DNA from 4 places in the Paenibacillus sp. Marseille-Q7038 genome. Region 3 is predicted to be linked to each of the others. Evidence: a T-box and tRNA genes for the amino acid it is inferred to sense, from the RefSeq annotation. Region 3 holds a T-box; the other regions hold tRNA genes.
The links. A T-box is a leader RNA that pairs with one kind of tRNA and senses whether it is charged. The one in region 3 lies ahead of tyrS (tyrosine--tRNA ligase), so its partner is inferred to be a tRNA-Tyr.

Region 1 (7,413 bases), on a different contig from region 3:
CGGTGGTACCGCATGGAAGGGCCATCGCTCAACGGATAAAAGCTACCCTGGGGATAACAGGCTTATCTCCCCCAAGAGTCCACATCGACGGGGAGGTTTGGCACCTCGATGTCGGCTCATCGCATCCTGGGGCTGAAGTAGGTCCCAAGGGTTGGGCTGTTCGCCCATTAAAGCGGTACGCGAGCTGGGTTCAGAACGTCGTGAGACAGTTCGGTCCCTATCTGTCGTGGGCGTAGGAAATTTGAGAGGAGCTGTCCTTAGTACGAGAGGACCGGGATGGACATACCGCTGGTGTACCAGTTGTTCCGCCAGGAGCATCGCTGGGTAGCTATGTATGGAAGGGATAAGCGCTGAAAGCATCTAAGCGCGAAGCCCACCTCAAGATGAGATTTCCCAATTAGTAAGACCCCTTGAAGACGACGAGGTAGATAGGCTGGGGGTGGAAGTGCGGAATGCATGGAGCTGACCAGTACTAATCGGTCGAGGGCTTATCCTAAAAATAAATCGCAAAGATTGTTTCGTATCTAGTTTTCAGGGAGCAGAGGGTCGGGGGTTCGATCCCCTCAATCTCCACCATATAAATATCGCGGGGTGGAGCGACTCGGTAGCTCGTCGGGCTCATAACCCGAAGGTCGCAGGTTCAAATCCTGCCCCCGCAATTGTAATACCTGGAACTGTGGTGTAGAGGCCTAACATGCCTGCCTGTCACGCAGGAGATCGCGGGTTCGAATCCCGTCAGTTCCGCCATTTTTATTCTGAATAAGGCTCGGTAGCTCAGTCGGTAGAGCAGAGGACTGAAAATCCTCGTGTCGGCGGTTCGATTCCGTCCCGAGCCACCATTCAAAAATTAGCCGATGTAGCTCAACTGGTAGAGCAACTGACTTGTAATCAGTAGGTTGGGGGTTCAAGTCCTCTCGTCGGCACCAGTTTCATATGGAGGATTAGCGAAGTGGCCAAACGCATCAGACTGTAAATCTGCTCCCGTACGGGTTCGGTGGTTCGAATCCATCATCCTCCACCAGTTTTTAGGGGCATAGTTTAAAGGTAGAACAACGGTCTCCAAAACCGTTGGTGTGGGTTCAATTCCTGCTGCCCCTGCCAATTTTACAAATTTAGTATCATGATAAAGAATACATGGCGGTCGTGGCGAAGGGGTTAACGCACCGGTCTGTGGCTCCGGCATTCGTGGGTTCAAGTCCCATCGATCGCCCCATTTTTTCTTTATCACTGCTGGGGATTAGCCAAGCGGTAAGGCAACGGACTTTGACTCCGTCATGCATAGGTTCAAATCCTATATCCCCAGCCATTTATTTGCGGACGTGGCTCAGCGGTAGAGCATCGCCTTGCCAAGGCGAGGGTCGCGGGTTCGATTCCCGTCGTCCGCTCCAATATATACGGCGCCATAGCCAAGTGGTAAGGCACAGCTCTGCAAAAGCTTTATCCCCAGTTCGAATCTGGGTGGCGCCTCCATTTTTATTTATAAGCGGGAGTGGCGGAATCGGCAGACGCACAGGACTTAAAATCCTGCGGTAGGTGACTATCGTACCAGTTCAAGTCTGGTCTTCCGCATATCTAGTCTGTGCCCTTAGCTCAGCTGGATAGAGTATTTGATTGCGAATCAAAAAGCTTCGGAGTTCAAATCTTTTAGGGCACATATAATAGAATAAGCCGGTGTGGCGGAATTGGCAGACGCGCGCGACTCAAAATCGTGAGGGAAACCGTGGGGGTTCGAGTCCCTTCACCGGCATAGATCAATAAGGGTTATATTACTGAATTCAGTAATATAACCCTTATTTTATTTTCATATCATAAGTTAATGTTAATGTATCGTATGAGTTTGTGGTTTGAATGGAAATCGGAGTAACTGATTAGAGCTTGAAATAATCTATAGGTATTTATGAGGCTAAATGAGTTCGTTGATATCTGAGGTTCCCAGTCAAGTTATAATCATGGATAACTTAAAGGTCCGGGATGATCCCCGACCTGAGTCTAGGATAAAGAACCGTCCGGGGTCCGTTTTATAAATTGCGAAAATTACCTAAAATAAAGACATAAGAAACACGTAGTATACAAAAGAGGCGGTGATAACAAATTATGAGGTACACGAAAGAGAAAAACTTGGCCATCATTCTGATCGCCATCGGAGCATTAATATTACTCGGTAAGTTTATTCCTTTTCTCGGTTTTATCTCTGGAACGATTATGAGCTACCTAATACCGGTGATTATGATTGCGATCGGATATTACGGTATAAAAAGAGGGAATGCGCTTTTTGGTTACATCATACTGATTATCGGCGTACTTTACTTGCTCAGTAAACTTGCATGGCTTATCGGACCGCTTCTTGCCATCGGACTTATCATCTTCGGTATATCGATGTTAAGAGGTAGAGGATTAAAAAGGTATTAAGGAAGACGAATAGAGAAAAGGGAGGTAAACAAGAATGAGTGTGTTTCGCCGAATGCGGGATATAACCGCAGCTACAATTAATGAACATTTAGAGCAAAGTCAAGATCCTGTGAAAATGATCGACCAATTTCTCATGGATACAAGAAATGAGATCGGTGAGGTAGAAAAACTGCATGCACAATATTCACGTCACACAAGACAATTGAAGCAGCAGGTAGATGAAGCCAAAGCTATGATCATTAAACGAGAAGAGCAAGCACTTCTTGCGCTAAAAGCAGAGGAAGATCATCTTGCTAAACTGGCTCTACAAGAAAAAATGCTATATGAAGAAAAATACAACCAATATATCGGACTTTATGAACAGAGCAGAGATGCATTAACGGAGCTAGAAGAACAACTCGATCACTTAAAGACCGAATACCAAACGGTCTATAGCAAACGTCAGTACTATTATGCACGAATGCAGACGATACAGCTCCAGCAACGAATGAACGAACGAGCGGGCAAAATGGGAGGTACTCAAATTCCAGGTATGTTCGGAAGACTTGAGGATCGGGTCTCGGATATGGAATATGAAGCAAGAAGCCTTCGTGAGCTTCGTCGGGGCGAGCAAGAACGCAATTCATTACAGCATTCCGTATCTGACTTACTTGAAAGAGAGCTTGCAAAGCTTAAGAAGAAGTTGGATTCCGGAGGAAAGGAGTAACCATACATGAGTAAGCTATATCGCTCTAGACGTGATAAAAAAGTAACAGGATTGCTTGGCGGTTTATCTCAAACACTAGGTATGGATTCAACTCTTCTACGAGTGATTTTTATCTTAGTCACTTTCTTTACAGGTGTACCAATCTTCCTGTACTTTCTTGCTGCACTAGTTGTACCGAAAGAACCTTTTCCACCTTATGATCCATATGCTCCAGGGCCTGGAATGGGTGGGTTCCCTGGCGGAGGATTCTCTAACCCTCAAGGATATGACTCACAAGGCTTTGGAACTCCTAGAGACAATCGTTATAACAGTAATCGTTTTGATAGAGGATTTGGGGCTCCGAAAGAAGATCATTTGGACTCCATGATGGAAGATATCGAGAAAAAAGCATTGAAAAAAGAAAACGAAGAACTTCGTAAAAAACTATCAAAGTATGAGAAGGGAGAATTATAAAATGGGAGTATTTAAAAGAATTAAAGATATGACAAAAGCGTCGGTAAATGAGGTACTTGATAAAGTAGAGGATCCAATCGTTATGCTCAATCAGTACATTCGGGATATGGAAGCAGAGATTCGTGAAGCGGAGGTTACAGTTGCAAAACAAATGGCTAACGAGCGCCGTATGAAACAACGTTTGGAAGAAGCAGAGCGTCTTGGTGGACAACGTGAAGCACAGGCAGAATCTGCACTGATCAATGGTCAAGAAGAAGTAGCACGTAAGCTTCTAGAAGAAAAAATTTATTACGATCAAAAAGTATCTGAATATCAGAATCTGCATGCTGAATCCGAGACTCAAGCGAAAGAACTTGTACAACAACTGCATGATATGAAAGATGAGTTCTACAAAATGCGCAACAAACGTAACGAGCTTGTATCTCGTGCCCAAATGGCAAAAGCAAGAAAACAAATGTCCCAAATTAACAGTGTTCATTCCATTGAGAGCGGCAATGCATCACTAGGGTTCCACCGTATGGAAGAAAAAATCATGCAACTGGAAGCAGAAGCAGATGTAATGCGTGTACCTTACAGCTCCAGCTCCTATGCTCCTAATTCTGTAGATCAAGAAAAACAATTTCAAGTTAATGAGCAGCTGGAAGCATTGAAAAGTAAACTAAATGGAAAAGCTTCCACTTCTGAAGCACCAAAAGAATAAACTACCCAATGTATCATAGGATATGATATCCTAAGTATCGTGGAAAAGCCATACGGAGTTCATCCTTCGTATGGCCTTTTTACTGAAAAAACATGAATTGCAGTGGGATATCATTCTTAGTTTTATGCAATTAAATTGAGATATACATAACATGGATGAAATGAGAGGCAACTCTTGTTATCCATAAAAAAGGGGGTGTGACGAATGAGTAGAGGAAAGTCACTATTTGCTATTCTGGCAATAGGGATTGGCTTAATGATGTTGCTAGGGAGATTTTTGAGTTTCTTTACTATCGTTGCACTGCTCTTATTGATCTTTGGATATTACAAACATAAATCAGGGGACACCAAAAAAGGTCGTACTTTGATGTGGGCAGGAACAGCAATTATAATTCTAGATAATCTCATTCTCGTGGTAGGAATAATGTTGATTTCACTCGGTGTGTTTTATTGGAAGGGTCGTAAAGTACAGCCGCGAGAGGGATATATAATTAATCAGAACTTTATGTCTAATTATGCATGGGATCAAGCACCTTGGATTCTTCGAAACACCAGTATATGGCATGTTATAGGAGAAGTAGATGCTGATCTATCTCTTGCACTCCCTGAAGAAAAAGAAACGGTCATTTATTTGCAGGGTGTGATGGGTGATATTGACTTGTCCATCCCTGAAGATTACGGTGTAGAAATTGAAGCATTTGTGCTATTCGGAAGACAAAAGTTTGGAGATGACCAGAAAAGCGGTGGAATGAACAGGTTGGTTTATCAATCTCCTGGATATGCCGGAAGTGAATACAAAGTTAAATTTGTGATCTCCTATTTAATTGGAGACCTTGATGTAAAACTAACGTAATACTATCTATAGGAGAGGAGGTTCCGGATGCATTCCGAAAAGACAAAAAACATGGTGACTCGCGGCATGGGACAGGGCATTCTGTTTTCTGTATTGCTGGGAGCTGTCATCCTTTATATTCTTTCTTCTTATGGCTATTTAACGCCTTGGTCGACATGGGATCGATGGATTCCGTTCGGAGCAACTCTCGTATTATTGTTAGTTGGGGTGGGTGCTTGCTACGGATTCCTTCAAGCTTATCGAACAAAAGTGAAATTAGAGAGGCTTCGGGAGACATTATTGCAGTGGGAAAAGGGAAGTGTGATGCGAGCTGTTCCTGAGCTAGGAAGTGATGAGATCGGAAGACTAGGGGAACAACTTTCTCGTATCAGCAAAAAGTGGGAAGAGCAAGTAAGTTCTTTACAGCGTCTGTCGACCAATAATGCACAGCTTGCAGAGAAGGCTCGGATCTCCGCTATCGTGGAGGAAAGACAGCGACTTGCTCGAGAACTGCATGATGCGGTATCTCAGCAGCTTTTTGCTATTTCGATGACGGCTACAGCAGTCGGAAGAACACTTGACAAAGATTTTAATCGTGCGAAGAGACAAGTGGCGCTCATCGAGGAAATGTCAGCTGTCGCACAATCTGAGATGAGAGCACTTTTGCTTCATCTGCGGCCTGTATATTTAGAAGGGAAACATCTTGAACAGGGTCTTAGAGAATTAGTAAGAGAACTCCAAGTGAAAGTCCCTATGGAAATATTGTTTGAGATGGATGAGAATATTCACTTGGTAAAAGGAGTGGAAAATCATCTCTTCCGGATTATTCAGGAAGCGATGTCGAACACCCTTAGACATGCAAAAGCAGAAAAGATGGAAATTCGGATTCTGCGAAAAGATCAGGCAGTAAAAGTCGTCATTCGAGATGATGGAGAAGGTTTTGAGTTAGATGATAAAAAACAGGCCTCCTATGGTCTTTCTAATATGCAGGAACGTGTTAACGAAATTGGAGGGTCTATTCTCTGGATTACAGCACCAGGTAAAGGAACGAGAATAGAAATTACGGTTCCTGTAATGGATAAAGAAAGTGAGGTAACGCCAGGATGGAAGATGAATTGATGGTGAGAAATATCAAGGTCCTTTTGGTCGATGATCACGAGATGGTACGGATCGGTCTAGCTGCGGTACTGGATACCGAAGAAGGGATTGAAGTGATCGGAGAAGCAGGTAGCGGAGAAGAAGGTCTCCGGCTTGCGAAAGAGTATAATCCAGATGTAGTACTAATGGATCTCGTGATGGACGGAATGGACGGAATCGAAACTACTAGAGAACTGCTTAAACTACAGCCAGATTGCAAAGTTATTGTACTTACCAGTTATCTAGACGATGAAAAGATGTATCCCGTTATTGAAGCTGGAGCATTTAGTTACTTACTCAAAACGTCACGTGCTACAGAAATTGCAGATGCCATTCGGGCAGCGGATCGCGGACAGTCTGTACTGGAATCACAAGTTGCATCAAAAATGATGAATCGCTTTAGACAACCTCCAGCGCAAATGAAAGCTCATGAAGATTTAACGGATCGTGAAATGGATGTCTTACGATTGCTCGCTCAGGGTAAATCCAATCAAGACATTGCAGATACGCTAATCATTGGGATCAAAACAGTGAAATTTCATGTGACCAACATTTTAGCAAAACTCGATGTAGATGATCGTACGCAAGCTGCCATCTATGCTTATAAAAACGGACTAGCCGAATGAACATACACATATGTAAGGTACGATTCTTATCTTCGTAAGGAAGAAAAGGAATTCGTACCTTTTTAATATTGAAAAGAATGTAGTAAAGAGTAGTTAAACCAGATTAGATGAGGAATAATAAAGCCAAAGCAGTTAAACCTAAAGCCCAGCCCCATCCAGCTCCCCATCCGCCTCCGTAGCCATAACCGCCATAACCACCGTAAGGATAAAAGCCTTTGATCTTCGCGTTTGGTGTCCGTTTCTTTTTCTTTTTTGTTGTTTCTGTTTTTGGATTGGTCTCAAGAATGCTGGACTTGTATGCTCGGCATGGCCGATATTGTTGATTACGACGTTCATCTGCGACGAAGACATGAGTATTATTGCAAGCTTTAAGTCTACCGAAAATACGCCGGCCGTCTTTTGTTACCGCACAAACCATCTTTCCACAATGGCGGCTTAGTACCTCTGGAGTTAAAGGATTGACAGGATACATCTCGTACACCTCTTCATTAAATAAGATAGTAGTCAAGATATTTATATTCTTACAGAGTTAAATAGGTTTGGACGATGGA
Region 2 (7,413 bases), 2.4 Mb from region 3:
TTTAATGACTTTTTTCAAAAGATTTGTATCGAGTATCTCTTGTGTTCACTTAGTTCTGTTCACCCGATTCCCCTACTTTCCACTTCATTAGAAAAACACTATTCCAAAATGACAAAGCTTGAAAAAATAAAATACAGCCCTAAAACAAGTACAAGAAGCACTACCGTATTAAATACGAGCACATTAACTGCCCTTCGTTTCTTATACAAAATCACGGCTATAAAACTTGTAATTATTGATAATATGGAAAACGTAATGCTAAGTACAACAGGTAAAAACATAATCGACAATAATGCAATGATCCCTAGAGTATATGAGATCCGAATCATGCCCCAGTTCTCTCCTTTTTGAACTTTCAATGGTACCTCACTCCTAAACTTCAAATACCGCCTTATTTTACCATATTGAGACTTGAAGAACCTAAAAAAACTGCACCTCCCTTGTTAGTCGTATTTAACAAGTGTGAGCGCAGTTCAACTATAGAATCGATCTATTCTTTTATTTTATTGAATTAACCTATATTTCTTCAAATCAATTAACTTATTCTTTTCATTTTTCACATTAAAACTAACAATGCACTTCATTCGCAAATAATAAAAAGAATATGTGTTACGTATGTGTATCATCAATATAACTTCCTAAGATGAGAAGATCATCTCATTCTTTTTAGTTGTTAACACCGCTTGTCACAATTACTAGCAATGTTTCTGCTGGTAATGATGGTCTTAGAAGTACAAGGTCCAGCCGAAAAAGAATTACCTCGAGTATTCAATACTTACTCCCTTATAAAGGTAAAAATAATAAAAACCCCTTCGCTTTCGCGAAGAGGTTTACAAATGAAGCGGGTGATGGGAATCGAACCCACGCTATCAGCTTGGAAGGCTGAAGTTCTACCATTGAACTACACCCGCGTATAAATATCGGGATGACACGATTTGAACATGCGACCCCCTGGTCCCAAACCAGGTGCTCTACCAAGCTGAGCTACATCCCGTAATATATGATGCCGGTGAAGGGACTCGAACCCCCACGGTTTCCCTCACGATTTTGAGTCGCGCGCGTCTGCCAATTCCGCCACACCGGCTTGTTGCTTATTTCATATTTAAAAATATAATGGCGCGCCCTGAGAGATTCGAACTCCCGGCCTTTTGATTCGTAGTCAAACGCTCTATCCAGCTGAGCTAAGGGCGCAAAAAATATAAAAGCGGACGACGGGAATCGAACCCGCGACCCTCGCCTTGGCAAGGCGATGCTCTACCGCTGAGCCACGTCCGCAATTAAAGGATGCGCGTGAAGGGACTCGAACCCCCACGTCAAAGACGCTAGATCCTAAGTCTAGTGCGTCTGCCAATTCCGCCACACGCGCATATAAATGATGGTGAGCCATGAAGGGCTCGAACCTTCGACACCCTGATTAAAAGTCAGGTGCTCTACCAACTGAGCTAATGGCTCGTACTAAAAAAATGGCTGGGGATATAGGATTTGAACCTATGCATGACGGAGTCAAAGTCCGTTGCCTTACCGCTTGGCTAATCCCCAACAGTGATAAGGTTTAAAAATGGGCGATCGATGGGACTTGAACCCACGAATGCCGGAGCCACAGACCGGTGCGTTAACCCCTTCGCCACGACCGCCATACAACGACAAACTTTGAAAATAAATCTGGTGGAGGATGATGGATTCGAACCACCGAACCCGTAAGGGAGCAGATTTACAGTCTGATGCGTTTGGCCACTTCGCTAATCCTCCATATGAAACTGGTGCCGACGAGAGGACTTGAACCCCCAACCTACTGATTACAAGTCAGTTGCTCTACCAGTTGAGCTACATCGGCTAATTTTTGAATGGTGGCTCGGGACGGAATCGAACCGCCGACACGAGGATTTTCAGTCCTCTGCTCTACCGACTGAGCTACCGAGCCTTATTCAGAATAAAAATGGCGGAACTGACGGGATTCGAACCCGCGATCTCCTGCGTGACAGGCAGGCATGTTAGGCCTCTACCACAGTTCCAGGTATTACAATTGCGGGGGCAGGATTTGAACCTGCGACCTTCGGGTTATGAGCCCGACGAGCTACCGAGTCGCTCCACCCCGCGATATTTATATGGTGGAGATTGAGGGGATCGAACCCCCGACCCTCTGCTTGTAAGGCAGATGCTCTCCCAGCTGAGCTAAATCTCCATATAAAGTGACCCGTAGGGGATTCGAACCCCTGTTACCTCCGTGAAAGGGAGGTGTCTTAACCCCTTGACCAACGGGCCTTACTGTATTAAACATTCTAGAAAATTCGCAACGGAGAAAGAGGGATTCGAACCCTCGAGACGCTTGTGACGCCTACACGATTTCCAATCGTGCTCCTTCGGCCAGCTCGGACACTTCTCCAGAAATGGCTCCCCGAACAGGGCTCGAACCTGTGACAACTCGATTAACAGTCGAGTGCTCTACCAACTGAGCTATCAGGGAATATTGGTGGAGCCAAGCGGGATCGAACCGCTGACCTCCTGCGTGCAAGGCAGGCGCTCTCCCAGCTGAGCTATGGCCCCATAATGGAATTATAAATTTGAATGGTGGGCCCTAGTGGACTCGAACCACCGACCTCACCCTTATCAGGGGTGCGCTCTAACCAGCTGAGCTAAGGGCCCTCATCGTTAATGAGTAACGATAAGGCAAAAAAATAACCCAAAAGGGTATTCGCTTGGCGACGTCCTACTCTCCCAGGACCCTGCGGTCCAAGTACCATCGGCGCTGGAGGGCTTAACGGTCGTGTTCGGGATGGGTACGTGTGGAACCCCTCCGCTATCGCCACCAAACGAGCATTTGTGTAACAAATGCGATCCGCGTTGGTTTTGGTACATCACTATAACGTGTGTATAAAACCAATAGCGTATTCAAGGAATTGCTCCCTGAAAACTAGATACGAAACGTTTTTTTGCGATTTTTATTTTAGGATAAGCCCTCGACCGATTAGTACTGGTCAGCTCCATGCATTCTTTGCACTTCCACCCCCAGCCTATCTACCTCGTCGTCTTCAAGGGGTCTTACTAATTGGGAAATCTCATCTTGAGGTGGGCTTCGCGCTTAGATGCTTTCAGCGCTTATCCCTTCCATACATAGCTACCCAGCGATGCTCCTGGCGGAACAACTGGTACACCAGCGGTATGTCCATCCCGGTCCTCTCGTACTAAGGACAGCTCCTCTCAAATTTCCTACGCCCACGACAGATAGGGACCGAACTGTCTCACGACGTTCTGAACCCAGCTCGCGTACCGCTTTAATGGGCGAACAGCCCAACCCTTGGGACCTACTTCAGCCCCAGGATGCGATGAGCCGACATCGAGGTGCCAAACCTCCCCGTCGATGTGGACTCTTGGGGGAGATAAGCCTGTTATCCCCAGGGTAGCTTTTATCCGTTGAGCGATGGCCCTTCCATGCGGTACCACCGGATCACTAAGCCCGACTTTCGTCCCTGCTCGACTTGTAGGTCTCGCAGTCAAGCTCCCTTGTGCCTTTACACTCTGCGAATGATTTCCATTCTGAGGGAACCTTTGGGCGCCTCCGTTACTCTTTAGGAGGCGACCGCCCCAGTCAAACTGCCCACCTGACACTGTCCTCGCACCGGATCACGGTACCAAGTTAGAACCTAGATACGATCAGGGTGGTATCCCAACGTTGCCTCCACACAAGCTGGCGCTCATGCTTCTCAGGCTCCCACCTATCCTGTACAGATCGTACCCAAATCCAATATCAAGGCGCAGTAAAGCTCCATGGGGTCTTTCCGTCTTGTCGCGGGTAACCTGCATCTTCACAGGTATTAAAATTTCACCGGATCTCTCGTTGAGACAGCGCCCAAGTCGTTACGCCATTCGTGCGGGTCAGAATTTACCTGACAAGGAATTTCGCTACCTTAGGACCGTTATAGTTACGGCCGCCGTTTACTGGGGCTTCGGTTCATAGCTTCGGATTGCTCCTAACCACTCCCCTTAACCTTCCAGCACCGGGCAGGCGTCAGCCCGTATACTTCGCCTTGCGGCTTCGCACAGACCTGTGTTTTTGCTAAACAGTCGCTTGGGCCTTTTCACTGCGACCCCCTCGTGCTATTCACACTACCGGGGTACCCCTTCTCCCGAAGTTACGGGGTCATTTTGCCGAGTTCCTTAACGAGAGTTCTTCCGCGCGCCTTAGAATTCTCTTCTCACCTACCTGTGTCGGTTTACGGTACGGGCACCTTCATCTGGCTAGAGGCTTTTCTTGGCAGTCTGAGATCATGACCTTCGCTACTGTAATTTTCACTCCCCATCACAGCCCAGCCTTACGATGTGCGGATTTGCCTACACATCAGCCTCACTGCTTGGACAGACATCCATCAGTCTGCGTCACTACCCTACTGCGTCCCCCCATCGCTCGTAACGATTTACGGTGGTACAGGAATTTCGACCTGTTGTCCTTCGACTACGCCTTTCGGCCTCGCCTTAGGTCCCGACTTACCCTGAGCGGACGAGCCTTCCTCAGGAACCCTTAGGTTTTCGGCGGATCAGATTCTCACTGATCTTTTCGTTACTCATACCGGCATTCTCACTTGTATACAGTCCAGCAGTCCTTCCGGTCTACCTTCAACCCGGTATACAACGCTCCCCTACCCCTGATACATAGTATCAAGCCATAGCTTCGGTGGTGTGTTTAGCCCCGTTACATTTTCGGCGCAGAGTCACTCGACCAGTGAGCTATTACGCACTCTTTAAATGGTGGTCGCTTCTAAGCCAACATCCTGGTTGTCTGTGCAACTCCACATCCTTTCCCACTTAACACACACTTGGGGACCTTAGCTGATGGTCTGGGCTGTTTCCCTCTTGACAATGGATCTTAGCACTCACTGTCTGACTCCCGGAATACAAGTCTATGGCATTCGGAGTTTGACTGAGCTTGGTAACCCTTGCGGGCCCCGCACCCAATCAGTGCTCTACCTCCACGACTTACTTGTTCCGAGGCTAGCCCTAAAGCTATTTCGGGGAGAACCAGCTATCTCCGAGTTCGATTGGAATTTCTCCGCTACCCCCACCTCATCCCCGCACTTTTCAACGTGCGTGGGTTCGGCCTCCAGTGCGTGTTACCGCACCTTCACCCTGGACAGGGGTAGATCACACGGTTTCGGGTCTACGTCCACGTACTAACTCGCCCTATTCAGACTCGCTTTCGCGCGGCTACGGCTTTTCACCTTAACCTTGCACGGGAACGTAACTCGCCGGTTCATTCTACAAAAGGCACGCCATCACCCCTAAAACGGGCTCTGACTTTTTGTAAGCACACGGTTTCAGGTTCTATTTCACTCCCCTTCCGGGGTGCTTTTCACCTTTCCCTCACGGTACTGCTTCACTATCGGTCGCTAGGGAGTATTTAGCCTTGGCAGATGGTCCTGCCGGATTCATACGAGGTTTCACGTGCCTCGCACTACTCGGGATCCGTCTCGGAGGGAACAGACTTTTGACTACAGGGCTTTTACCTTCTCTGGCGGGCCTTTCCAGACCTCTTCAACTAATCGGTTCCTTTGTAACTCCACGTGAGACGTCCCACAACCCCAACCAGCAAGCTGATTGGTTTGGGCTAATCCGCGTTCGCTCGCCGCTACTGACGGAATCACTATTGTTTTCTCTTCCTCAGGGTACTTAGATGTTTCAGTTCCCCTGGTCTGCCTTCAACCACCCTATGTATTCAGGTGGAGATAACTATCCATTACGATAGCTGGGTTTCCCCATTCGGACATCCCCGGATCAAAGCTTGCGTACAGCTCCCCGAGGCAGTATCGTTGTTCGCCACGTCCTTCATCGGCTCCTAGCGCCTAGGCATCCTCCGTGTGCTCTTAATAGCTTAACCATATGCTCATTTTTGACTGATTCACTCCGGTTGGCATTCGCCAAAAGTCGTTCATCATTCAAAAATTTCGCTATGCAATCTATTAATCTTCACTTGTTTAACACAAGTTCAGCTTAAAGGATATTTCTAAAATCGCAAAATTGTTTCGTTATCTAGTTTTCAATGAGCAAAGCTGTTTCACTGAAACAGCGATCATGGAATTTTGGTCCAACACAAACCGTGTAGATAAAATTACATGACTTGATTTTGAGAGATTAAACTCTCAAAACTGAACAACGAGTGAGTGTGTTTGGAAGCTTAGCTTCCGATTTGAATGTTTCCATCGCAGGAAACGATTCTCCATAGAAAGGAGGTGATCCAGCCGCACCTTCCGATACGGCTACCTTGTTACGACTTCACCCCAATCATCTACCCCACCTTCGACGGCTGGCTCCTTGCGGTTACCCCACCGGCTTCGGGTGTTGTAAACTCTCGTGGTGTGACGGGCGGTGTGTACAAGACCCGGGAACGTATTCACCGCGGCATGCTGATCCGCGATTACTAGCAATTCCGACTTCATGCAGGCGAGTTGCGGCCTGCAATCCGAACTGAGACCGGCTTTTAAGGATTTGCTCCACCTCGCGGCTTTCTTTGCCCGTTGTACCGGCCATTGTAGTACGTGTGTAGCCCAGGTCATAAGGGCATGATGATTTGACGTCATCCCCACCTTCCTCCGGTTTGTCACCGGCAGTCACCTTAGAGTGCCCAGCTTTACCTGCTGGCAACTAAGATCAAGGGTTGCGCTCGTTGCGGGACTTAACCCAACATCTCACGACACGAGCTGACGACAACCATGCACCACCTGTCTCCTCTGTCCCGAAGGAAAGATCTATCTCTAGACCGATCAGAGGGATGTCAAGACCTGGTAAGGTTCTTCGCGTTGCTTCGAATTAAACCACATACTCCACTGCTTGTGCGGGTCCCCGTCAATTCCTTTGAGTTTCAGTCTTGCGACCGTACTCCCCAGGCGGAATGCTTAATGTGTTAACTTCGGCACCAAGGGTATCGAAACCCCTAACACCTAGCATTCATCGTTTACGGCGTGGACTACCAGGGTATCTAATCCTGTTTGCTCCCCACGCTTTCGCGCCTCAGCGTCAGTTACAGCCCAGAAAGTCGCCTTCGCCACTGGTGTTCCTCCACATCTCTACGCATTTCACCGCTACGTGGAATTCCACTTTCCTCTTCTGTACTCAAGTTACCCAGTTTTGGGTGCGACCCGAGGTTGAGCCCCGGGATTAAACACCCAACTTAAATAACCGCCTGCGCGCGCTTTACGCCCAATAATTCCGGACAACGCTTGCCCCCTACGTATTACCGCGGTTTGCTGGCACGTAGTTAGCCGGGGCTTTCTTCTCAGGTACCGTCACTCCTTGAGCAGTTACTCTCAAGGACGTTCTTCCCTGGCAACAGAGCTTTACGATCCGAAAACCTTCATCACTCACGCGGCGTTGCTCCGTCAGACTTTCGTCCATTGCGGAAGATTCCCTACTCTCGCCTCCCGT
Region 3 (7,413 bases):
ACTTTCTACTTGCCGTGTTGTTTTCGGTAACGAAGGGGAGAGGTACCCGTCAGTTTCTTGAAAGTCTTATTAAAATGATTGATATGTTCAAATCCCGTTTGCTCTGCAATCGACTGTACTTTATCGCGTGTTTCAGCAAGTCTTTTCTGAGCTTCGCGGATGCGAACGACTTGTAAATATTCTTTGAAATGGAATCCTGTTAACTTGGAAAAGATTCGGCTCAGATAGGAAGGACTGATATAAAACTGCCTTGCTAACTGCTCAAGTGTGAGCGGCTGTGCATAATGTTCATTGATATAGTTCGCAATTTCAGATACCTTGGCATGCATGGGATTTCTATCTTCGATCATGACTTTGTGGTCACTATGAAGATGGCGATCGAGGTGGATCAGCAGCTCCGTAAGTAACGAACGAACATAAGCTACATAGTGAAGGGGCTGCTCACTGCATTCCTTTAGCATTTGACGCAGAAGGTGTTCAATGAATGGTTGTTCCTTCAAGGTGAATCTTAGAAGAAGGGATTCACGAAAGGGAAGCTCCACCCCCGTACGAGGATTACCTTCCGTAAAGAATTGATGAGAGAAACTGATAAGTACACGCTCGAATTCAGGGACATCCGAACTTGCTGTGGAATGAAAATCATCTGAATTGACGACCATCATATCACCCTTTCGGGCAGTATAGACGGAACCATTCATAAAATATACTCTTTCTCCCTCTAGTAAATAGTAGAGCTCATAATAAGGGTGGCTATGAGGTCGCTTCATCGCGGAGATTCCACTTTTTTTCATCAACTGAATCGAAAAGGCGTGCTCGCCGATCATATGTTTTGGTTCAATACGATCACTCATAAGTTTATCCCTCCTTAGGAGAATAAGAAGAAGAATGATAAATAACACGAACATTTATTGGTAAATCAGAACCATTATACACAATGATGTAAACGTTCACAATAGAGAAAAGAGGTTGATGAATTCATGGACAATAAGCAGATCATCGTTGTTTCCCAACAAGGAACAGGAGACTTTGTGACGGTACAGGAGGCTGTCGATTCGGTGGGGAATGAACCTGCGGTGATTCAAGTCGAGCCAGGAATCTATAGAGAAAAAATTGTGATCCATAAAGACTTACCAGCTATTACTTTTCTAGGAAAAGATCAGAAAAACACCATTCTTACTTACAATGATAATGCACATACCCTAGGGGAAGATGGAAGTCCGCTTGGTACTTTTAAAAGTGCGAGTCTGTTTATTTATGCTCCGGACTTTATGATGGAGAATATTACGATTGTTAACAGTTCTGGTCCAGGAACAGTTCAGGCGGTTGCCGCCTTTGTAGATGCAGATCGGGCTTTGTTCAGGAAGGTACGGTTTTTAGGGGATCAAGATACCCTGTACACGGGTCCGGGTAGGCAATATTATGACCAATGTTATATTGAGGGAGACGTCGATTTTATTTTTGGACCGGCAACAGCAGTATTCGAACAGTGTCATATCCACTGTAAACGCAAAGGCGGATACATTACGGCTGCATCCACACCGGAGAATGTGGAACACGGATACGTTTTTCTGGATTGCGTGGTTACAGGAGGCGATGGGGTAGAGAATGTGTATTTAGGAAGACCATGGAGACCTTATGCGAAGGTCACCTGGGTTCGAACAAAAATGGATGCTTCCGTTCATCCTTCAGGTTGGCATAATTGGGGGGACCTAGAGAAGGAAAAAACATCTAGATATGCAGAATATGGCTCGTACGGACCGGGTGCGAATGATATGGAGCGGGTGACCTGGGCACAGCTCATAAGCAAGGAAGAAGCAAGCAATCTCACACCTGATTTTGTCTTGGGAGGTGTGGATCAGTGGCAGCCAGCAAAGCGTTCCGCACGGGTGTAGGAGGAAAGGCTAATGGGTAATCATGCGATACTGCTGGTGACGCAGTGGATCAAGAACTACCCAATGTTGATTCACTGTACCCGGGTTTCTGATCGTTGGCACTACGAACAAGGCTGCTTGTTGAAAGCTATCCACGATGTTTACAGGTATACGGGGGAGCACTATCTTTTGGAATATATCCAGACGAATATGGATCGTTATGTAGAGAACGATGGGAATATCCGTACTTACCGGGAACAGGATTATAATTTGGATCAAATCAATAACGGGAAAATACTGCTTCAACTCTATCGGCATACGGGCGAAAAAAAATATAGGCTGGCTGTAAAAAAGCTGATCTCACAAATGAACAATCAGCCGCGTACAAAATCCGGTGGATTCTGGCACAAAAAAATCTATCCCCACCAAATGTGGCTTGATGGTCATTACATGGCGATGCCGTTTCTAGCCGAGTACGGAACCATGTTTGAAGAAAGGCGTTATATTAATGAAGCAGTGCAGCAATTGATGCTGATGGAGAACAAAGCACGTGATTCACAGACCGGTCTTTTGTACCATGGATGGGATGAGAGTCGAGGTCAGAGGTGGTCAAACCCTGTAACTGGGCAATCTCCGCAGGTTTGGGGGAGGGGTATGGGCTGGTTTGCTATGGCTCTTGTGGATACATTGCCTTTTCTTGAGGGACATGAAGGGCGAGAAGAAATAGTAGCTATGCTTAAGCGTTGTTCCAAGGCAGTTCTTAACGTACAAGACACGCAGACTGGGTTATGGTATCAAGTCATGGATCAGGGCACCCGGCAGGGGAATTACCTGGAGGCTTCAGCTTCTTCTATGTTCACTTATACTCTAAAGAAAGGAAATGCACTTGGAATACTGGGCCCTGAGATGCATGAGGCTGCTAAGCGTGCTTATCAGGGGATAATAACAAAGTTCTTGTACAAAGATCGTGAGGGTATGCTGTCTGTTAAGCAGAACTGTAAAGTGGCAGGGCTTGGAGGACAGCCTTACCGGGATGGATCGTATACCTATTATGTTTCAGAGCCTATTGTAGAAGATGATCTTAAATCGCTGGGGGCTTGCATCATGGCTCTTAGTGCAGTTGAATATCTGTAGGTCGTGCATAGAATGAAGAATCATGTTATTTGTAAAATAAAAGACAGGATCATGGAGTTTACCTTAGGTAAAATTCTCGTGATCCTGTCTTCTTTTGTAGTAAAGGTTATAGGAAACTTGTATTCCCTTAATGATGTAGTACCTGATCTTTTTTCTTGTGAAAGGCAATGGTAATAGAAATAAGCAATAGGATCACTCCCGTAAATAAAAAACCTCCGATAATACTGAGAGACAGCCATCCTAATACAGAAGATCCAGCAACTACCCCTAAAGAAAAGAAGGCATAAAAGTATCCGTAAGCTTTGCCTCGCAGTTCCGCCGTGGTAGCTCTAATGAGCATCGTATTGATGGATGGGAACAAGAGGGCAAAGCCAATTCCATATAAGCCGAGTACGATGTATAGGGCGAGTGTCGTTGTTGATTGGCTAATCAGCAGCTGACTAACGCCAAGCAGGCCCATTCCAATGGCCATCGTTATCGAAGGAGCAACACGATCGAAAATACGATTCGTAGGAAGTACAAACATGAGAACAGCAATGATCCCGAACGTACTCAACAGTGTGCCGCTTAATCTTGAATCATATCCAAGCGTCTGAACATGCAGGGGTAGTAAATAAGCGATTACGCCTTGAGAGAACATTAAGAAAAATGCCCCGCAATATGCTTTTATAACCCCTATATTAAAGAACGATCCAGCTGATGTGTGGACGTTAACCTCTTTCTCTGTCTTAGACACTTTATATTTACGAAGAAAGATAACAGATAATACGGTTAGGATAAACCCCAGTACGGCTATACAAGTGAAAACGAAAGGTACCGAGGTTTTGTTTGCCATGATTCCGCTGAAAGCAGGTCCGATAATCGCGGCTAGCCCTACAAAGGTACCGGTAAAAGCCACTTTTTTGCCTTGTTCATGATTGATCGTTGTATTTGCTGAGAAGGTGAACGCAGCAGGAACAATGAGTCCAGCTACAAAACCATGAAAAATACGTACAACGATCAAAAATGTAGGTGATTCGACAAAATAATATAGCAGCAACGTACTGCTTGTTAATAGCAAACCGGCTATAAGTAATTTGAAAGGACCGATCTTATCCGTCAGAATACCAGATAAAACATTGCCCACCGTATTGGTTAATGAATACAGTCCTACCACAAAGCCTACAATAAATGTGCTTGCCCCGACAGAAGCCGCAAAAGTACTCATAACGGGCAGTTGAGCAAATAAATCGATAAAAGAAAAGAAGACAATACTATAAACAACCAGGGCAGGATTAAAAGGTTTCATCTTATATTTGGTTTGAGCTTTTTTTAGCTTAAAATCAAATACAAAATTACCGAACGGGATAAAAGCGGCAATAAATGCTGCAATAGACCACCATATGCTCCAATCGACCCGAATAGCAGCATAAAGGATCGCAAGAGCATATAAGCAGAAGATTGCCCCGTGAATACTACCCATGATCGAGACTGCTGCATCGATGCCGCCGATATACTTCATTGGCATGGCGATACATAACAAAAACAAAAATGAAAAACCATCTAATAGGCCTGTAATACGCAAAAAATTAATTGGATGTGTACGCAATTCTTTTACTCCTAATGCAAATTTTGAACATATAATTTCATTCTAACATTCTAAGGGTCGATAAAAAATGGGATGAGAGAGTAAATTATAACGTTATTGTGAAAACTTCGATTATTACACCAAACTTCAAAGGTTGACATCAAAAATTTATTTCTCTATACTGTCAATAATCTTATATATGATATACGTTGAAAGAGCCCAGTAGCAGCTTAGTCCCTGTTCTAGAAAGCCGGGGTTGATGGAACCCGGTACACACTAAGATCGCGAATTACACTCTGGAGTATCTCGGGTAATGCCGAGCGGAAGTGGCGAACGATACCTCGCGCAAAAAGCGGCATAAATGGCACACATGATGTGTAGTGTTCATTTATGCAATCTGGGTGGTACCACGGTTGTTCGATCGTCCCTATGTCTACAATAGACATAGGGACGATTTTTTTTATATTTACCGTGCTGATTTATCTCTCGTTATAAGAAAACTTACGAACCTGAAGGAGTGTTATGACTGTGAATATTATTGATGAACTGGAATGGCGGGACGCCATTAATCAACAAACGGATGCGGAAGGTCTTAAAGAATTAACGAACCAAAAATCAATATCGCTCTACTGTGGTGTAGATCCAACGGGCGATAGTATGCATATTGGTCACTTGATTCCCTTTATGGTACTCAAACGATTCCAGCTAGCTGGACATCGTCCGGTTATCCTGATCGGTGGGGCTACGGGAACCATTGGTGATCCAAGTGGACGTCAATCAGAACGTTCGTTGCAAACACTTGAAGAAGTACAAGCAAATGTGGATGCACTCACTAACCAAATGAAAAAACTGTTCATTACGGAAGGTGATAACCAAATTCGCATGGTTAACAACTATGACTGGACCCATAAGATCAATGTTATCGAATTCTTGCGCGATTATGGTAAAAACTTCAGCCTTAATTCCATGCTAGCTAAGGATGTTGTAGCAAGCAGACTCGAAAGTGGTATTTCCTTTACCGAATTTTCTTATCAAATCCTGCAGTCTCTTGATTTCTTGCATCTGTATCAGAATGAAGATGTTCAACTGCAGATCGGTGGTTCTGACCAATGGGGTAACATTACAAGCGGTCTAGATTTGATTCGGAAAAAAGAAGGAGCAGAAGCAAAAGCATTCGGTCTGACGATTCCACTGATGCTGAAAGCCGATGGTACGAAATTCGGTAAATCAGCGGGCGGTTCGATCTGGCTCGATCCGAAGAAAACAACTCCATTTGAGTTCTACCAATTCTGGGCGAACACAGATGATCGTGATGTAGTGAAATACTTGAAGTACTTTACATTCCTCTCCAAAGAGGAAATTGATGAGCTGGCTGAAAAAGTACAGACAGAGCCGCATAAACGGGAAGCTCAAAAGAAACTTGCAGAAGAAATGACAAGATTTGTACATGGCGAGGAAATGCTTGAGCAAGCGCTTCGGATTACAGCTGCCTTATTTAGCGGTGATATTAAATCCCTTACGGCAGATGAGATTGAGCAAGGGTTTAAAGAAATGCCAACTTTCGAAGCAACGAATGAACCGAAAAATATCGTAGACTGGCTTGTTGATCTCGGTATCGAGCCATCTAAGCGTCAAGCGCGTGAAGATATTACCAAAGGTGCGATTTCAATGAATGGTGAGCGAGTTACTGATGTGAACTTTGAAGTGACAGCAAGTGAAGCCATTGGTGGTCGGTTTATCATTATCCGTAAAGGTAAGAAAAACTACAGCCTAGTGAAAATGTCTTAGTAGACAATTAGACCACAGTATCCTAGTATTAGGAACCTGCAACGTTTCTGATAAGTTCTGACTAAGGTTCACTACAATCTAAAACGGCGGGACACTTTTACGTGTGCCGCCGTTTTATTATCATCAAGCTCTATACATCGGCGGTTCTATCTATGATCTAGACAAGAAAATAACGATCATTTATGATTTTTATAGCAAAAATGATTTTCATATGTTATAATAGACACATTGATTGGTTTTTAAATGAAATCGATAGGGGTTCTTAGCTCAGTTGGTAGAGCAGTTGACTCTTAATCAATTGGTCGAGGGTTCGAGTCCCTCAGAACCCATCATACCCAAATACGGCGAGTATCCGCCGTCTCAGACTGAAGGAAAACTAGTTTAAACTACTAGTTTTTCTTCAGTCTTTTTTTGTTTTTATGTATTTAGGGTAAAGGAATAGAGAATGAAATTAATTACTTTACAATAAATAAGAATAGGTGGTGTTTTGTCATGAATACAGTTACAAACGGAAATCAGTTTATGGAACTTTCTTTCCTTGAAAAGCACATTGTAGATACCGTTGATTTTTATGCTGGGCATGCAGAAGACGAAATAAACGGAGGATATTTCAACACTTATTTGGATGATGGAACCGTATCTGATGCGGAGATCAGACCACTCGTAGGAACAGCTCGTTTGATTTACATTTATAGTTCAGCGGCCATTCTAACAGGTTCAGATAAATACCGTGACTTAGCGAAGCGTGGTTTAACCTACTTAGATAAAATACACCGAGATAAAGAATATGGCGGATATTATTGGAAAGTAAAAGGGCAAAGGGTAGAGGATAATAGAAAAATGGCATATGGACATGCTTTTGCTCTTTTAGCTGCTGCTTCTGCTTATAAGGCAGATATTGCCGAAGCAAAACCAATGATAGAGCATATATACGAGATACTTGATCAGCACTTCTGGCGTGAGGAAGACGGGCTTTATGTAGATGAAATAACGGCGGATTGGTCGGTTACGTCTCCTTATCGCGGGCAGAATGCAAACATGCATCTGTGTGAA
Region 4 (7,413 bases), on a different contig from region 3:
TCACCAGTGAACAGCAAATTGCTTTTGCCAAAGAGTGGGGCGAACTCGAAAAACACCCTTTTCTACCCCAAGGAAATGCGGAGGAGATTACCCGTTTTGAGAAAAATGCCAATATGACAGGAAACGAAAATATTTGGCATACGGATGTATCCTGGCGTCAAGAACCTGCTCTTGGATCCGTCCTCCGCCTCTCTGAAGTTCCGGTTCTAGGTGGAGACACATTGTGGTGCGACATGGGAGCAGCCTACGATAATCTGCCTGACGAGATCAAAGAACGCATTGATGGTCTAACTGCTATACACGATTTCACCTCTACTTTTGGTCGCTTTCTTCCACCGGATGTGCTCAAAACGAAGCAAGCCGAATTCCGGCCCGCAGAACACCCTATCGTACGTACACATCCGGAGACAGGGAGAAAAACATTATTCGTAAACGCCATCTTTACGATTCGTATTGTTGGACTCGAAGAAGAGCAGAGCGAGCAACTTCTTAATTACCTATTCAGCCAGGCTCATATTCCCGAATATCAGATCCGCTTCCGCTGGGAGCCTAATTCAGTAGCCTTCTGGGATAACAGAGCAACCCAGCATTATGCTGTATCCGATTATTTTCCTAACCGCCGGGTAGCAGAGCGAGTATCGATAGCGGGAGATCGTCCTTTTTAGATCATTTTGAACCTTGCCGCAGTATTTCCGCATAACCACAAACTTTGGATGGGAGATGAAAAAATGAATCGTCGTTCTAGCAATAAATCCAAAATGGTTACACTCGTAACCGTTCTACTCATGGTGCTTACCGCTTGTAGTAATGAGAAAGGAGTTTCCCCATCCATTAGTGGATCTGTAGATGCTGCTGCAGGGAATACATCAGCCGAAGTAACTGTTCATATTGCTCGCCTTGGAGGAATCAGTCCTCTTCTGATTGCAGAGGAAAAAGGATGGATTGATGAGGCCTTCGCAGAGAAAGGCGCCAAAGTAGAGTGGAGTAATTTCACGAGCGGTCCTCCTATATTGGAAGCCCTTGTATCTAATCGGATAGACCTCTCTTCTATGGGTGACGGAGCAGTGATCACTGGCTTAGCCAATCAGTTACCTTTTGAAATTATCGGACTATTAGGTGATGGAAAAGATTTAAATACTTTGATTGTTCCTATAAATAGCACGATCTCCTCTGTTGCCGATTTAAAAGGTAAAACGATCGGTGTTGCCAAGGGCACGACCAGCCATGTGTATTTAATCAAAATATTGCAGTCCATCGGTCTATCACAGGATGATGTTAAACAGATCAATCTGCAAGCAGATGATGCTTTAGCTGCTTTTGAGACAGGACAACTGGATGCTTGGATAACCCTTGATCCTTATGTAACGTTAAGTGTTGATCAGAAAAAAGCAAAAATCATTGAAGTGAAAGGCGAATTCCTCGCTCCTCTATCCATGATCGCTAGAACTGGTTTTGCCAAGGAACATCCAGAGCTCGTTACCGAGTATCTAAAGGTGTACCAAAAGACGCTCGACTGGCAGCGCGATAACCTTGACGAAGCTGCTGCTATTTATGAGAAATATTCTAAAATGCCTGCTTCTGTCATCAAGACGGTGCTAGAGCGAAGTGCCAATCAACTCTCCGCCTATACGCCTGAGGCTATACAAGCTCATGAGGCATCCTCAGAAATACTACTGAACAATAAATTTTTGAAAAAGAAGCCTGAGTTTGCAAAAGCAATTAACAATACCTTTGTTGAAGCACTGAATTAAATGAACTCTATCCTCATCTGTTTTAGTCCGAATGCTTAGAGTATAAAAGGCGCTAGAGTACTTAGAGTTACTGTGTCTCTATCTGGTCACTATCGTAAGTAGACGGGCATTAATTCTGTAAATTGTAAATTATATAATGCTATCTCTATCCTGCTTTTGACAGATCTCGTACGCCTCGTATTGTTATTGTATCTGTCCCTTATTGTAGGAAAACCATTATGGCGGGAGACCGCATACCAAGGAGGAGTTTATTCATGAATAATGTTACCCAAAACCAGGTAGTTCAGCTTGAAATCGTACCGGTAGCCGGAAGAATTGGAGCGGAAGTGAGAGGTATTGATTTATCAGAGGATCTCTTCCCTGCGGTCGTTGAATCCATACAAGAAGCTCTGCTCAGATATAAAGTCCTCTTCTTCAGGGATCAACATCAACTAGATGATGAGGGGCAAGAGCGCTTTGCCAAACTTTTAGGAGAGCTGTATGCACATCCCACTGTACCCGTAAAAGACGGAACACGAGCTGTACTTGAGCTGGATTCTGCTCATGGAGGTCGTGCTAACGCTTGGCACACAGATGTAACCTTTGTTGATGCTTATCCCAAAGCATCCATTCTGCGATCAGTAGTGATTCCTCCTGCTGGAGGGGACACGGTATGGGCCAACACGGCAGCCGCCTATGAAGATTTATCTCCTGAATTAAAAGAGCTGGCAGGCAGCCTTCGGGCAATTCACTCCAACGTTTTTGATTATGCAGCACCTGCACAAAAAGAAGTCGCAGGAGAGCAAACGCAGCGAAAGAACAATGTTTTTGCTGCAACGGTATATCAAACCGAGCATCCCGTGGTAAGAGTTCATCCCGAAACAGGGGAACGTCACTTGCTATTAGGGCAATTTGTAAGAAGAATATCGGGGCTCAGAACTGCAGATTCCGATCGAATCATCAATATTTTACAAGAGCACGTCACTAGACTTGAAAATACAGTTCGCTGGCGCTGGGCAGTGGGTGATGTGGTAGTTTGGGATAACCGAGCAACACAACATTATGCAATTAATGACTATGGTGATGAGCACCGTGTGGTACGGCGTGTTACCATTGCTGGCGATATACCGATTGGTATCGATGGTCGTAGAAGCATAACGCTCCAGCCAAAAAAAGAACAAGCAGAATAGTTCCTACTTGTTCTTGACTAATATAGTAATAATAAAAAAACCCCTTCGCGAAAGCGAAGGGGTTTACTGTGAAGCGGGTGATGGGAATCGAACCCACGCTATCAGCTTGGAAGGCTGAAGTTCTACCATTGAACTACACCCGCGTAAAAATATCGGGATGACACGATTTGAACATGCGACCCCCTGGACCCAAACCAGGTGCTCTGCCAAGCTGAGCTACATCCCGTTATTTAAATGGCGCGCCCTGAGAGATTCGAACTCCCGGCCTTTTGATTCGTAGTCAAACGCTCTATCCAGCTGAGCTAAGGGCGCAAATATGATTGGAGCGGACGACGGGAATCGAACCCGCGACCCTCGCCTTGGCAAGGCGATGCTCTACCGCTGAGCCACGTCCGCAAAATATATGGTGCGGTCGAGAGGACTCGAACCTCCACGGGGGTTAGCCCACACGGACCTGAACCGTGCGCGTCTGCCAATTCCGCCACGACCGCATATATATTAAAGTGAGCCATGAAGGGCTCGAACCTTCGACACCCTGATTAAAAGTCAGGTGCTCTACCAACTGAGCTAATGGCTCGTACTAAAAAATGGCTGGGGATATAGGATTTGAACCTATGCATGACGGAGTCAAAGTCCGTTGCCTTACCGCTTGGCTAATCCCCAACAGTGATAAGGTTTAAAAATGGGGCGATCGATGGGACTTGAACCCACGAATGCCGGAGCCACAGACCGGTGCGTTAACCCCTTCGCCACGACCGCCATATAAATAATGACTTTAAAAATAAATCTGGTGGAGGATGATGGATTCGAACCACCGAACCCGTAAGGGAGCAGATTTACAGTCTGATGCGTTTGGCCACTTCGCTAATCCTCCATAATAAAACTGGTGCCGGCGAGAGGACTTGAACCCCCAACCTACTGATTACAAGTCAGTTGCTCTACCAGTTGAGCTACACCGGCTAAATGATTACGATATATCATACTTCATATAACTGGAGTTAAGATAAAAGTGGCGGAACTGACGGGATTCGAACCCGCGATCTCCTGCGTGACAGGCAGGCATGTTAGGCCTCTACACCACAGTTCCAGGTATTACAATTGCGGGGGCAGGATTTGAACCTGCGACCTTCGGGTTATGAGCCCGACGAGCTACCGAGCTCCCACCCCGCGATATTTGATATGGTGGAGATTGAGGGGATCGAACCCCCGACCCTCTGCTTGTAAGGCAGATGCTCTCCCAGCTGAGCTAAATCTCCATATAAAGTGACCCGTAGGGGATTCGAACCCCTGTTACCTCCGTGAAAGGGAGGTGTCTTAACCCCTTGACCAACGGGCCTTACTGTATTAAACATTCTAGAAAATTCGCAACGGAGAAAGAGGGATTCGAACCCTCGAGACGCTTGTGACGCCTACACGATTTCCAATCGTGCTCCTTCGGCCAGCTCGGACACTTCTCCAGAAATGGCTCCCCGAACAGGGCTCGAACCTGTGACAACTCGATTAACAGTCGAGTGCTCTACCAACTGAGCTATCAGGGAATATTGGTGGAGCCAAGCGGGATCGAACCGCTGACCTCCTGCGTGCAAGGCAGGCGCTCTCCCAGCTGAGCTATGGCCCCATAATGGAATTATGAATTTGAATGGTGGGCCCTAGTGGACTCGAACCACCGACCTCACCCTTATCAGGGGTGCGCTCTAACCAGCTGAGCTAAGGGCCCTCATCGTTAATTGTAACGATCAGGCAAAAAAATAACCCAAAAGGGTATTCGCTTGGCGACGTCCTACTCTCCCAGGACCCTGCGGTCCAAGTACCATCGGCGCTGGAGGGCTTAACGGTCGTGTTCGGGATGGGTACGTGTGGAACCCCTCCGCTATCGCCACCAAACGAGCATTTGTGAAACAAATGCGATCCGCGTTGGTTTTGGTACATCACTATAAAGTGTGTATAAAAAAACCAATAGCGTATTCAAGGTTTTGCTCCCTGAAAACTAGATACGAAACAATCTTTGCGATTTATATTTAGGATAAGCCCTCGACCGATTAGTACTGGTCAGCTCCATGCATTGCCGCACTTCCACCCCCAGCCTATCTACCTCGTCGTCTTCAAGGGGTCTTACTAATTGGGAAATCTCATCTTGAGGTGGGCTTCGCGCTTAGATGCTTTCAGCGCTTATCCCTTCCATACATAGCTACCCAGCGATGCTCCTGGCGGAACAACTGGTACACCAGCGGTATGTCCATCCCGGTCCTCTCGTACTAAGGACAGCTCCTCTCAAATTTCCTACGCCCACGACAGATAGGGACCGAACTGTCTCACGACGTTCTGAACCCAGCTCGCGTACCGCTTTAATGGGCGAACAGCCCAACCCTTGGGACCTACTTCAGCCCCAGGATGCGATGAGCCGACATCGAGGTGCCAAACCTCCCCGTCGATGTGGACTCTTGGGGGAGATAAGCCTGTTATCCCCAGGGTAGCTTTTATCCGTTGAGCGATGGCCCTTCCATGCGGTACCACCGGATCACTAAGCCCGACTTTCGTCCCTGCTCGACTTGTAGGTCTCGCAGTCAAGCTCCCTTGTGCCTTTACACTCTGCGAATGATTTCCAACCATTCTGAGGGAACCTTTGGGCGCCTCCGTTACTCTTTAGGAGGCGACCGCCCCAGTCAAACTGCCCACCTGACACTGTCCTCGCACCGGATCACGGTACCAAGTTAGAACCTAGATACGATCAGGGTGGTATCCCAACGTTGCCTCCACACAAGCTGGCGCTCATGCTTCTTAGGCTCCCACCTATCCTGTACAGATCGTACCCAAATCCAATATCAAGTCGCAGTAAAGCTCCATGGGGTCTTTCCGTCTTGTCGCGGGTAACCTGCATCTTCACAGGTATTAAAATTTCACCGGATCTCTCGTTGAGACAGCGCCCAAGTCGTTACGCCATTCGTGCGGGTCAGAATTTACCTGACAAGGAATTTCGCTACCTTAGGACCGTTATAGTTACGGCCGCCGTTTACTGGGGCTTCGGTTCATAGCTTCGGGACTAATCCCTAACCACTCCCCTTAACCTTCCAGCACCGGGCAGGCGTCAGCCCGTATACTTCGCCTTGCGGCTTCGCACAGACCTGTGTTTTTGCTAAACAGTCGCTTGGGCCTTTTCACTGCGACCCCCTCGTGCTATTCACACTACCGGGGTACCCCTTCTCCCGAAGTTACGGGGTCATTTTGCCGAGTTCCTTAACGAGAGTTCTTCCGCGCGCCTTAGAATTCTCTTCTCACCTACCTGTGTCGGTTTACGGTACGGGCACCTTCATCTGGCTAGAGGCTTTTCTTGGCAGTCTGAGATCATGACCTTCGCTACTGTAATTTTCACTCCCCATCACAGCCCAGCCTTAATGATGTGCGGATTTGCCTACACATCAGCCTCACTGCTTGGACAGACATCCATCAGTCTGCGTCACTACCCTACTGCGTCCCCCCATCGCTCGTAACGATTTACGGTGGTACAGGAATTTCGACCTGTTGTCCTTCGACTACGCCTTTCGGCCTCGCCTTAGGTCCCGACTTACCCTGAGCGGACGAGCCTTCCTCAGGAACCCTTAGGTTTTCGGCGGATCAGATTCTCACTGATCTTTTCGTTACTCATACCGGCATTCTCACTTGTATGCAGTCCAGCAGTCCTTCCGGTCTACCTTCAACCCGGCATACAACGCTCCCCTACCCCTGATACATAGTATCAAGCCATAGCTTCGGTGGTGTGTTTAGCCCCGTTACATTTTCGGCGCAGAGTCACTCGACCAGTGAGCTATTACGCACTCTTTAAATGGTGGTCGCTTCTAAGCCAACATCCTGGTTGTCTGTGCAACTCCACATCCTTTCCCACTTAACACACACTTGGGGACCTTAGCTGATGGTCTGGGCTGTTTCCCTCTTGACAATGGATCTTAGCACTCACTGTCTGACTCCCGGAATACAAGTCTATGGCATTCGGAGTTTGACTGAGCTTGGTAACCCTTGCGGGCCCCGCACCCAATCAGTGCTCTACCTCCACGACTTACTTGTTCCGAGGCTAGCCCTAAAGCTATTTCGGGGAGAACCAGCTATCTCCGAGTTCGATTGGAATTTCTCCGCTACCCCCACCTCATCCCCGCACTTTTCAACGTGCGTGGGTTCGGGCCTCCAGTGCGTGTTACCGCACCTTCACCCTGGACAGGGGTAGATCACACGGTTTCGGGTCTACGTCCACGTACTATGTCGCCCTATTCAGACTCGCTTTCGCAGCGCGCTACGGCTTTTCACCTTAACCTTGCACGGGAACGTAACTCGCCGGTTCATTCTACAAAAGGCACGCCATCACCCCTAAAACGGGCTCTGACTTTTTGTAAGCACACGGTTTCAGGTTCTATTTCACTCCCCTTCCGGGGTGCTTTTCACCTTTCCCTCACGGTACTGTTTCACTATCGGTCGCTAGGGAGTATTTAGCCTTGGCAGATGGT

Region 1: it has a tRNA-Tyr gene. The T-box ahead of tyrS (tyrosine--tRNA ligase) is inferred to sense a tRNA for this amino acid. The anticodon was not compared.
Region 2: it has a tRNA-Tyr gene. The T-box ahead of tyrS (tyrosine--tRNA ligase) is inferred to sense a tRNA for this amino acid. The anticodon was not compared.
Region 4: it has a tRNA-Tyr gene. The T-box ahead of tyrS (tyrosine--tRNA ligase) is inferred to sense a tRNA for this amino acid. The anticodon was not compared.

What each region holds. Positions count from the first base shown of each region.
Region 1 covers NZ_CBCOOM010000002.1:1,119,381-1,126,793, forward strand. The annotation lists rRNA gene ACWPWY_RS22390 (23S ribosomal RNA) at 1-496, shown strand, start outside; tRNA gene ACWPWY_RS22395 (tRNA-Met) at 586-659, shown strand; tRNA gene ACWPWY_RS22400 (tRNA-Asp) at 671-747, shown strand; tRNA gene ACWPWY_RS22405 (tRNA-Phe) at 764-839, shown strand; tRNA gene ACWPWY_RS22410 (tRNA-Thr) at 851-926, shown strand; tRNA gene ACWPWY_RS22415 (tRNA-Tyr) at 936-1,021, shown strand; tRNA gene ACWPWY_RS22420 (tRNA-Trp) at 1,028-1,101, shown strand; tRNA gene ACWPWY_RS22425 (tRNA-His) at 1,138-1,213, shown strand; tRNA gene ACWPWY_RS22430 (tRNA-Gln) at 1,232-1,306, shown strand; tRNA gene ACWPWY_RS22435 (tRNA-Gly) at 1,314-1,388, shown strand; tRNA gene ACWPWY_RS22440 (tRNA-Cys) at 1,397-1,470, shown strand; tRNA gene ACWPWY_RS22445 (tRNA-Leu) at 1,484-1,569, shown strand; tRNA gene ACWPWY_RS22450 (tRNA-Arg) at 1,580-1,654, shown strand; tRNA gene ACWPWY_RS22455 (tRNA-Leu) at 1,668-1,747, shown strand; gene ACWPWY_RS22460 (LiaF transmembrane domain-containing protein) at 2,095-2,409, shown strand; gene ACWPWY_RS22465 (PspA/IM30 family protein) at 2,444-3,115, shown strand; gene ACWPWY_RS22470 (PspC domain-containing protein) at 3,122-3,568, shown strand; gene ACWPWY_RS22475 (PspA/IM30 family protein) at 3,570-4,268, shown strand; gene liaF (cell wall-active antibiotics response protein LiaF) at 4,473-5,120, shown strand; gene ACWPWY_RS22485 (sensor histidine kinase) at 5,148-6,218, shown strand; gene ACWPWY_RS22490 (response regulator) at 6,218-6,862, shown strand; gene ACWPWY_RS22495 (hypothetical protein) at 6,966-7,370, opposite strand.
Region 2 covers NZ_CBCOOM010000001.1:3,133,986-3,141,398, forward strand. The annotation lists gene ACWPWY_RS14850 (hypothetical protein) at 99-359, opposite strand; tRNA gene ACWPWY_RS14855 (tRNA-Gly) at 841-911, opposite strand; tRNA gene ACWPWY_RS14860 (tRNA-Pro) at 921-994, opposite strand; tRNA gene ACWPWY_RS14865 (tRNA-Leu) at 1,005-1,084, opposite strand; tRNA gene ACWPWY_RS14870 (tRNA-Arg) at 1,115-1,191, opposite strand; tRNA gene ACWPWY_RS14875 (tRNA-Gly) at 1,204-1,275, opposite strand; tRNA gene ACWPWY_RS14880 (tRNA-Leu) at 1,286-1,366, opposite strand; tRNA gene ACWPWY_RS14885 (tRNA-Lys) at 1,377-1,452, opposite strand; tRNA gene ACWPWY_RS14890 (tRNA-Gln) at 1,465-1,539, opposite strand; tRNA gene ACWPWY_RS14895 (tRNA-His) at 1,562-1,634, opposite strand; tRNA gene ACWPWY_RS14900 (tRNA-Tyr) at 1,664-1,749, opposite strand; tRNA gene ACWPWY_RS14905 (tRNA-Thr) at 1,759-1,834, opposite strand; tRNA gene ACWPWY_RS14910 (tRNA-Phe) at 1,846-1,921, opposite strand; tRNA gene ACWPWY_RS14915 (tRNA-Asp) at 1,938-2,012, opposite strand; tRNA gene ACWPWY_RS14920 (tRNA-Met) at 2,024-2,097, opposite strand; tRNA gene ACWPWY_RS14925 (tRNA-Val) at 2,107-2,182, opposite strand; tRNA gene ACWPWY_RS14930 (tRNA-Glu) at 2,191-2,262, opposite strand; tRNA gene ACWPWY_RS14935 (tRNA-Ser) at 2,295-2,383, opposite strand; tRNA gene ACWPWY_RS14940 (tRNA-Asn) at 2,389-2,464, opposite strand; tRNA gene ACWPWY_RS14945 (tRNA-Ala) at 2,469-2,544, opposite strand; tRNA gene ACWPWY_RS14950 (tRNA-Ile) at 2,567-2,643, opposite strand; rRNA gene rrf (5S ribosomal RNA) at 2,695-2,811, opposite strand; rRNA gene ACWPWY_RS14960 (23S ribosomal RNA) at 2,946-5,869, opposite strand; rRNA gene ACWPWY_RS14965 (16S ribosomal RNA) at 6,215-7,413, opposite strand, start outside.
Region 3 covers NZ_CBCOOM010000001.1:684,385-691,797, forward strand. The annotation lists gene ACWPWY_RS03355 (glycoside hydrolase family 28 protein) at 1-1, shown strand, start outside; gene ACWPWY_RS03360 (AraC family transcriptional regulator) at 6-851, opposite strand; gene ACWPWY_RS03365 (pectinesterase family protein) at 978-1,892, shown strand; gene ACWPWY_RS03370 (glycoside hydrolase family 88/105 protein) at 1,905-3,005, shown strand; gene ACWPWY_RS03375 (MFS transporter) at 3,133-4,593, opposite strand; T-box leader at 4,773-5,004, shown strand; gene tyrS (tyrosine--tRNA ligase) at 5,101-6,360, shown strand; tRNA gene ACWPWY_RS03385 (tRNA-Lys) at 6,617-6,689, shown strand; gene ACWPWY_RS03390 (AGE family epimerase/isomerase) at 6,853-7,413, shown strand, end outside.
Region 4 covers NZ_CBCOOM010000002.1:136,664-144,076, forward strand. The annotation lists gene ACWPWY_RS17715 (TauD/TfdA dioxygenase family protein) at 1-665, shown strand, start outside; gene ACWPWY_RS17720 (ABC transporter substrate-binding protein) at 729-1,751, shown strand; gene ACWPWY_RS17725 (TauD/TfdA dioxygenase family protein) at 2,006-2,920, shown strand; tRNA gene ACWPWY_RS17730 (tRNA-Gly) at 2,993-3,063, opposite strand; tRNA gene ACWPWY_RS17735 (tRNA-Pro) at 3,073-3,146, opposite strand; tRNA gene ACWPWY_RS17740 (tRNA-Arg) at 3,156-3,232, opposite strand; tRNA gene ACWPWY_RS17745 (tRNA-Gly) at 3,242-3,316, opposite strand; tRNA gene ACWPWY_RS17750 (tRNA-Leu) at 3,325-3,411, opposite strand; tRNA gene ACWPWY_RS17755 (tRNA-Lys) at 3,425-3,497, opposite strand; tRNA gene ACWPWY_RS17760 (tRNA-Gln) at 3,509-3,583, opposite strand; tRNA gene ACWPWY_RS17765 (tRNA-His) at 3,604-3,679, opposite strand; tRNA gene ACWPWY_RS17770 (tRNA-Tyr) at 3,709-3,794, opposite strand; tRNA gene ACWPWY_RS17775 (tRNA-Thr) at 3,805-3,880, opposite strand; tRNA gene ACWPWY_RS17780 (tRNA-Asp) at 3,931-4,007, opposite strand; tRNA gene ACWPWY_RS17785 (tRNA-Met) at 4,019-4,090, opposite strand; tRNA gene ACWPWY_RS17790 (tRNA-Val) at 4,101-4,176, opposite strand; tRNA gene ACWPWY_RS17795 (tRNA-Glu) at 4,185-4,256, opposite strand; tRNA gene ACWPWY_RS17800 (tRNA-Ser) at 4,289-4,377, opposite strand; tRNA gene ACWPWY_RS17805 (tRNA-Asn) at 4,383-4,458, opposite strand; tRNA gene ACWPWY_RS17810 (tRNA-Ala) at 4,463-4,538, opposite strand; tRNA gene ACWPWY_RS17815 (tRNA-Ile) at 4,561-4,637, opposite strand; rRNA gene rrf (5S ribosomal RNA) at 4,688-4,804, opposite strand; rRNA gene ACWPWY_RS17825 (23S ribosomal RNA) at 4,940-7,413, opposite strand, start outside.